2 regions of the Bacillus sp. 11C genome follow, and region 2 is predicted to be linked to the other one. Evidence: riboswitches for the same ligand, from Rfam matches in the RefSeq annotation. Region 2 holds a riboswitch; the other holds the start of a gene.

Region 1 (4,365 bases), on a different contig from region 2:
TCCGTCTTCCTGATACACTTTTCCACTTTTCATTAAATGGCCGAGCGCGCGTTTAAAGGCGGCCTTGCTCATGTTAAAACGTTCTCTGATATCGTCAGGCTGGCTTTTGTCGCCGTAAGGCATAGCGCCGTTTCTTGTTCTTATATACGTCAGAATATATTCGGCATCTACAGACAATGCATCCTGTTTTCTCGGAAGCAGCGACATATTGACTGAACCGTCTTCTTTTACTTGAATCACCCGTCCCGTGATTCTTGAACCGAGTCTTGGCTCCTCTTTTCTTTCTGACGGATGGATAAAACCGCGGATACCGTCGTCCGTGATAATGAATGAACCTGTTGCGATCAGTCTATACACCGTACCTGTCAGCTCTTTATTCATCAGATCCTCTGAGGCATCGGTAAACAGTTCGCTGATGATGTCTTCCGGCGCTGGTTTGGCAAACATGCGCCCCCGGTTCGTCACTTTCAGCATACAGTAGAGCTTGTCGCCTTTTTGCGGCCAGACATCTTCGTATGGCGGCAAATGCTCAGTTGCAACAAGCGCGTCCTTAGATAAACCGACATCAACGAATACTCCCATATCTTCCACTTTATCCACCACTTCGACCCAGCCGTACTCATCCGCGCTGATGACAGGTATTCTCATCGTGGCCGCAAGCCTTTCCTGCTGATCGACGTATATAAAAACCTCTACTTCGTCTCTGTCCTCGATATCCTCAGTTATTTCACTGTTATGTAAGAGAATCGTGTCTTCTCCGTCGGTTAAAAAGTAACCGAAGTCCGTTTGGTGATCTATACTCAAGGTTAATTGCTGCCCTGGTCTCATGCTATCGTCCTTCCTGTTCCGCTTATTTTTCTGCGGATGCTGTTAACATTTTTTCCAATCATCACAAATTGATTCTTTGTTCTGTTGGAAGTTTCTCTTTATTCTACTATAATCAACACATAAGTTAAATGTTATGGAGGTTTTCATATGGCAAAAGAAAGTTCATTTGATATAGTATCCAAGGTGGAATTGCCTGAGGTGCAAAACGCGATCCAAATCGCATTGAAGGAAATCAGCACACGCTATGACTTTAAAGGAAGCAAAAGCGACATTTCTTTAGATAAAGAGGAGCTTGTCCTCGTTTCCGATGACGAATTCAAATTAAGCCAGCTGAAAGATGTGCTGGTCAGTAAATTGATTAAACGAAACGTGCCGACAAAAAACATTGATTACGGCAAGGTTGAAAACGCGTCCGGCGGAACGGTGCGCCAGCGCGCAAAGCTTGTTCAAGGCATTGACAAAGATAATGCCAAAAAAGTCAATATGATCATCAAAAACTCCGGACTGAAAGTAAAGTCTCAAGTGCAGGATGATCAAGTGCGCGTCACCGGAAAAAACAAGGATGACCTGCAGCAGATTATCTCAGCTGTGCGGGATGCAGATCTGCCGATTGACGTTCAATTTATAAATTTCAGATAAATTTTCTGAATCCTATTGATTATTGTCTTTATTTTCGGTAAATTTGGAGAAAGGGAAAAAACCCGGAATCTTTTGGCATTTCCTGAACACGAAAACTTCATATCCGTTCTTATCAAGAGAAGCAGAGGGACTGGCCCGACGAAGCTTCAGCAACCGGTGTAATGGCGATCAGCCATGACCAAGGTGCTAAATCCAGCAAGCTCGAACAGCTTGGAAGATAAGAAGAGACAAAATCACTGACAAAGTCTTCTTCTTAAGAGGACTTTTTTTATTTCTCTTTTTTCCTTGCTGAATGTGAATAAAGGAGGCAGACAATGGGACTTTTAGAAGATTTGCAAAAACAGGTGTTAATCGGTGACGGCGCCATGGGGACGCTCCTCTACTCCTATGGCATTGACAGATGTTTCGAGGAGCTCAACATTTCGAAGCCGGAGGAAATTCAGCGCATACATAAAGCGTACGTTGAGGCGGGAGCCGACATCATTCAAACGAATACGTACGGGGCCAATTATATTAAATTATCGAGACACGGGCTTGAGGATGACATTAAAAAAATGAATCAAGAGGCAGTAAGAATCGCGCGGGCTTCAGCAGGCGATGCGTACGTCCTTGGGACGATGGGCGGCATCCGCACATTTAATAAAAACGCGTACAGCCTTGACGAAATCAAACGCAGTTTTCGCGAGCAGCTGTACCTGCTGCTGCATGAAGAGCCGGATGGCTTGCTGTTAGAAACATATTATGATTTGGAAGAAGCCCGTGAAGTGCTGAAAATCGCGCGCAAAGAGACTGGACTTCCAATTATGCTCAATGTCTCTATGCATGAGCAAGGCGTACTGCAGGACGGAACATCTCTTTCTGAAGCATTGCGATCGATTGCGGATCTCGGGGCTGATATCGTCGGCATTAACTGCCGGCTCGGCCCTTATCATATGATTGAAGCGCTCAGCGAAGTGCCGATTTTTGATGACGTGTTCTTATCAGTTTATCCGAACAGCAGTCTTCCTTCGCTTGAAGAGGGACGGCTCGTCTATGAAACTGACGACACGTATTTTCAAAACAGCGCGTCAGAATTCCGCAAGCAAGGCGCGCGGATTATCGGCGGCTGCTGCGGCACCACGCCGAATCATATCCGCGCGATGGCGGAAGCGGTTGGCGGGCTTGCTCCGATTACGGAAAAAGAAGTCAAAACCCGGGCGAAAGAATTTATCTCTGTTCATCATGAGCGGACAGAGCCCGGCCTGAATGAGATCGCGGCGGAAAAACGCTCCATCATCGTAGAGCTGGATCCGCCGAAAAAATTGAGTTTTGACAAGTTTTTGTCCGCCGCTGCTGAATTAAAAGAAGCGGGAATCGACGCCCTGACGCTCGCTGATAATTCCTTGGCGACCCCGCGGATCAGCAATGTTGCCTGCGGCGCCCTTGTGAAGCAGCAGCTCGATATGCGCTCCCTTGTCCACATTACGTGCCGTGACCGAAACATTATTGGCTTGCAGTCACATTTAATGGGCCTTGATACATTAGGGCTGAATGACGTGCTGGCTATCACAGGCGACCCTTCTAAAATCGGGGACTTCCCGGGGGCGACGTCTGTTTATGATTTAACATCCTTTGATTTAATCAGACTGATCAAACAGTTCAATGAAGGGCTGTCCCTGTCCGGAAAACCCCTTGGCAAGAAAACGAATTTCTCAGTCGCCGCCGCATTTAATCCTAACGTCCGCCATCTGGATAAAGCGGTAAAACGGCTGGAGAAAAAAATAGATTGCGGCGCCGATTATTTTGTTTCACAGCCTGTCTATTCCGAGCAGCAGCTTGTCGATATCCATAACGAAACAAAGCATCTGAAGACGCCGATCTATATCGGCATTATGCCGCTCACAAGCAGCCGGAATGCTGAATTCATCCACAATGAAATTCCCGGGATTAAGCTGTCAGACTCTATTCGCGAAAAAATGGCTCTTGCAGGTGAGGATAAAGAGAAGCAAAAAGCGGAAGGCCTTGCAATTGCACATTCCCTTCTGGATGCGGCATGCGAGCTGTTTAACGGCATCTACTTGATTACGCCTTTTCTCAGATCTGACTTAACCGCTGAGCTCACCACGTATATTCAGCAAAAAGACGAACAACGCCAAAATATTTATTTGCGTTAAATATGGCTGCCTGAGTCAATCAGGCAGTCTTTTCTAATCGGATTCATGTTACGATATAGAAAACTTTTTAAGAGGAGGAACATCATGCTTGAAGTTAAAACCATTTCCGCAGAAGATACATACGACATCCGGCAGCGCATCCTGCGTCCCCATCAATCCATCGAACAATGCAAATATGAACAGGACCATGCGGAAGGCGCTTTTCATCTCGGTGTATTTTTTGAAGGAACGCTCATCAGCATCGCTTCTTTTTCCCCTCAACATCAGCCATTATTAACAGCCTCAGCCGCATATCAGCTGAGGGGCATGGCGACGCTTGAAGGATATCGCGAACAAAAAGCCGGCAGCGCGCTGATCAAACACGCGGAGGAGAAGCTGGACGAGAGAGGCGTGCAGGCGGTCTGGTGCAATGCAAGATACCATGTCAAAGGCTACTACGCAAAGCTTGAATGGAAGGAACTTGGCGAACCATTTGAAGTTCCCGGCATTGGCAAACATATCGTCATGTACAAAAAACTCGGAACAAGCAGGTGAACTGTGTGAAGGTAATGGATGAGCTGATTGAGCTTCATGAAGAACATATTCCCGGCCTATTGCGGCTTTGCAGGCAAGCCGGGTGGCCGGATTATGGCGAACAAGAGCTGAAGATGCTTGTCCAACAAGGACGCTTTTTCGGTTATCAAAATGTCCGCGGAGACATCATCTCCTGTATCGGCTTGTTTTTGTTTGGCCGTCTTGCTTCTAT
Region 2 (4,365 bases):
TTTTCATCCATATAAAAAAACCTCTTCAAACAGCAATCGCGTCTAAAGAGGTTTCGTTTCTCGTCCGAATCTTATCTCTCAGCCGCCAGCTGCAAGAATTAGCACCGTGCTTTACAAGTCGGTTGCCGGGCTTCATCGGGCTCGTCCCTCTGCCTGCTCTTGATAAGAAAATATAGATTTTATAAATTATTTCGAATTATCCCATCGTTATCAGGTCTTGTCAATGCTTTTTTGGGTAAACAGGTTCAGTTTCCCAATTCGATAAGCGGCTTCCTTCAGTCTTTCTTCACTTGTCAGCAGCCCGACTCGGACGTAGCCCTCGCCATATTCACCGAAGCCGTTTCCGGCTGCAACCGCCACATTCGCTTTTTCCAGCAAAAGGTTTGAGAACTGCTCGGAAGTATAGCCTTCAGGCACAGGCAGCCATGCAAAAAATGAACCTGCCGGAGCTGTCACATCCCAGCCGATTTTCCGGCATGACGCGATCCAAACGTTTCGCCTGCTTTCATATCGGGCATTTTGCTCCGCCACACACGTCTGATCAGCTAACAGTGCCGCCGCTGCAGCCTCCTGAGTCGCTCTGAAAAGACTGACAAACATATGGTCTTGATACAGATTGATCGCTTCAATGACCGAAGCGTTTCCAACGGCAAAGCCGACCCGCCACCCTGCCATATTATACGTTTTTGACAGCGTGTAAATTTCAATGCCGATATCCTTGGCACCTTCAGTTTGCAAAAAACTTAAAGGCTTTCCGCCGTCAAATCCTACAGCGCCGTAAGCAAAATCGTGAACGACACAGACCCCGCTTTCTTTCGCAAAACTCACGGTTTCTTCAAAGAAGTCAGGGGTAGCAACGGCTCCGGTCGGATTATTCGGATAATTCAAATACATTAATTTCGCCTGTTCCCTCACTTCAGCGGCGATGCTGCTGTAATCAGGAAGAAACGCTCTGTCCTCTATGAGCGGCATCATTTCCATCTTCGCTTTCGCGAGTGCCACACCTGACCAGTAATCAGGATAGCCCGGATCTGGAACTAAAATCGTATCTCCGGGATTCAGCAAGCATTGCGGGAGCTCAACCAGACCGGCTTTCCCGCCGAATAATACAGCGACTTCAGTTTCCGGGTCAAGATCAATGCCGTATTCTCTTTTATAAAATGCTGCCGCTGCTGATTTCAGACTGTATGAGCCGCGAAAAGACGAGTATTTATGATTTTCAGGATCAGCAACAGCCCGTTTCATTTCCTCGACGATATGTTCCGGAGTCGGCTGATCCGGATTTCCCTGTCCGAGATTGATGACGTCGTGTCCTTCTGCGAGCTTTCGGTTCACTTGCTGCACCAAAGAAGCGAAGAATTGTTGAGGCAGCTCCTTCAATACATCAGATTGTTCAAATTTCATCTATTCTCACCTTCTAAAAAAATCTTGAAATGATAGTCCATCATCATATATGGTTAAATAAAAAAAGTAAAGAAAAATGTGGAGTGATAAAAAGATGAAATGGACGATATCTTGTCTTCAATTTGATATTTCATACGGAAAACCTTCAGAAAATATAAAAAAGGCTGAATTCTCCATCGAAAAAGAAAGCAAACATGCTGATGTTCTTGTTCTTCCTGAACTATGGACAACCGGATATGACCTGGCCAACCTTGATGAGCTCGCTGATGAAGACGGACGTTCTGCTCAGAGCTGGCTGAAGAATACGGCAAAAAAACATGGCGTTCATATTATCGCCGGATCGGTTGCTGTCAGAAAGGATTCTGATGTTTATAATACAATGTACATCGCGGATAAGGAAGGACAAATCATTAAAGAGTACAGGAAAGCCCATCTTTTTCAGCTGATGGATGAGCATGTGTATTTATCAGCCGGCTCCGAAGACGGATACTTTGAGCTTGATGGCGTCAAAAGCTCAGGATTGATCTGTTACGATATCCGTTTTCCGGAGTGGATCAGAAAACATACGACAAAAGGTGCCAACGTGCTGTTTATTTCTGCGGAATGGCCTCTTCCCCGCCTTGATCATTGGAAAAGCCTGCTTATTGCGCGGGCCATTGAAAATCAATGCTTTATCGCTGCCTGCAATTGCACCGGTTCAAATCCAAATAATGAATTTGCCGGGCATAGCCTGATTATTGATCCGTGGGGGCGCGTCCTAGCTGAAGGCGGCCGGGAAGAAGGCGTTGTCCGAGCGGAAATCGACCTTCAGGAAAGCGTTAAGGTGCGGGAAAACATTCCTGTTTTCGATGATATCAGAAAAGATTTATATTAAAAAATAGATTGACAACTTACTAAAACACCTGTTACTATGTTCATCAACTGATAAATTAGAATTGTTCAACAAATCAATATATTCTCTTATCGAGAGTTGGGCGAGGGATTTGGCCTTTTGACCCCAACAGCAACCGACCGTAATTCCATTGTGAAATGGGGCGCATCTTTTTCGCGCCGAGACGCTCGTCTCATAAGGCACGGTGCTAATTCCTTCAGATCTGATCTGAGAGATAAGAGAGGCGGACATATATGTTAAGCCTCCTTCTCTCTGAGAAGGAGGCTTTTTTACGGCCATTCAGCTGAAAACATATCAAGAGATTACATAATTGGAGGTTATGACAATGGCAGTCACAAAAACACCTTTATACGAAACGTTAAATGAAAGCTCCGCTGTGGCACTTGCGGTGAAGCTTGGCTTATTTCCAAGCAAAAGCACGCTGACATGCCAGGAGATCGGAGACGGCAACTTAAATTACGTTTTTCATATTTATGATCAAAAACATGACAGAGCTTTGATTATTAAACAGGCGGTTCCTTATGCAAAAGTTGTCGGAGAAAGCTGGCCGCTGACAATCGATCGAGCCAGAATCGAAAGCAGCGCTCTCATCCGCCAAGGCGAGCATGTCCCTCATCTGGTTCCAAGAGTGTTTTATTCCGATACAGAAATGGCAGTTACTGTCATGGAGGATCTTTCTCACTTAAAAATCGCAAGAAAAGGACTCATTGAGGGCGAAAACTATCCGCGCCTGTCACAGCACATCGGTGAATTTTTAGGAAAGACCCTTTTCTATTCTTCAGATTACGCGCTTGAACCTAAGGTAAAAAAACAGCTTGTTAAGCAGTTTACAAACCCGGAGCTGTGCGACATTACGGAAAGACTTGTTTTTACAGATCCTTTCTTTGACCATGACACAAATGATTTTGAAGAAGAGCTTCGTCCTTTTGTCGAAAAGCTCTGGAATAATGACAACGTCAAAATCGAAGCCGCTAAACTGAAAAAGTGTTTTTTAACATCAGCAGAAACGCTGATTCACGGTGATTTGCACACAGGAAGCATTTTCGCCAGCGAACTTGAAACAAAGGTGATTGATCCTGAATTTGCTTTTTACGGACCGATCGGATTTGATATAGGCCAATTTATCTCCAACTTATTTTTGAACGCACTCGGCCGTGACGGTGATGACAGAGAGCCATTATATCACCATGTCGAGCAGGTCTGGGAAGCATTTCAAGAGACATTCACTGAAGCCTGGGAGAGGGACAGTCTGGATGTTTACGCCAACATCGACGGTTACCTTACTGACACCCTCAGTCATATTTTTGAAGAGGCGATCGGATTTGCAGGCTGCGAGCTGATACGCCGCGCGATTGGCCTTGCCCATGTGGCTGATCTGGAAACGATCGTGCCGTTTGATAAACGAATCGGCAGAAAACGTCTGGCGCTCGAAACCGGCACAGCCTTTATCGAAAAGCGTTCGGAATTCAAAACGATCACAGATGTTATTGAATTATTTAAGTTACTTGTAAAGGAATGATCTATTTATGCCCCATTCATTTGCTGTTCCGCGTTCTGTTGAGTGGAAAGAAACAGCCATTACCATTTTAAATCAGCAAAAGCTTCCTGAGGTGACGGAATATGTGGAGCTGACGACGAAAGAGGATGTATTTAACGCCATTGTCACGCTCAAAGTAAGAGGCGCTCCCGCCATCGGCATTACGGCTGCCTTTGGACTTGCGCTTGCTGCAAAAGACATTGAAACAGGTGATGTCACGGAATTCCGCCGCAGACTGTGTGACATCAAACAGTATTTAAACAGCTCACGGCCTACCGCCATTAATTTATCTTGGGCCCTTGAGAGACTGAGCCATTCGATCGAAAACGCCATCTCCGTAAATGAAGCAAAAACAAACCTTGTCCATGAAGCGATTCAAATTCAGGTCGAGGATGAGGAAACGTGCCGGATGATCGGTCAAAACGCCCTGCAGCTTTTCAAAAAAGGCGACCGGATTATGACGATCTGCAATGCCGGTTCTATCGCGACAAGCCGCTATGGAACGGCACTAGCTCCATTTTACTTGGCCAAA

Evidence for each region. Region 2 has a riboswitch for S-adenosylmethionine ahead of mtnK (S-methyl-5-thioribose kinase). Riboswitches for the same ligand answer to the same signal wherever they lie in the genome.
Region 1: another riboswitch for S-adenosylmethionine. It lies ahead of ACY3LV_RS15690 (bifunctional homocysteine S-methyltransferase/methylenetetrahydrofolate reductase); the one in region 2 lies ahead of mtnK (S-methyl-5-thioribose kinase).

The regions. Positions count from the first base shown of each region.
Region 1 is NZ_JBUPVZ010000011.1:120,264-124,628, reverse strand. It holds partial or broken gene ACY3LV_RS15700 (CvfB family protein) at 1-877, opposite strand, end outside; gene ACY3LV_RS15695 (YajQ family cyclic di-GMP-binding protein) at 976-1,467, shown strand; SAM riboswitch class I at 1,574-1,691, shown strand; gene ACY3LV_RS15690 (bifunctional homocysteine S-methyltransferase/methylenetetrahydrofolate reductase) at 1,782-3,620, shown strand; gene ACY3LV_RS15685 (GNAT family N-acetyltransferase) at 3,705-4,154, shown strand; gene ACY3LV_RS15680 (GNAT family N-acetyltransferase) at 4,160-4,365, shown strand, end outside.
Region 2 is NZ_JBUPVZ010000023.1:24,421-28,785, reverse strand. It holds SAM riboswitch class I at 69-169, opposite strand; gene mtnE (methionine-glutamine aminotransferase) at 211-1,404, opposite strand; gene ACY3LV_RS20215 (carbon-nitrogen family hydrolase) at 1,499-2,278, shown strand; SAM riboswitch class I at 2,362-2,517, shown strand; gene mtnK (S-methyl-5-thioribose kinase) at 2,622-3,815, shown strand; gene mtnA (S-methyl-5-thioribose-1-phosphate isomerase) at 3,823-4,365, shown strand, end outside.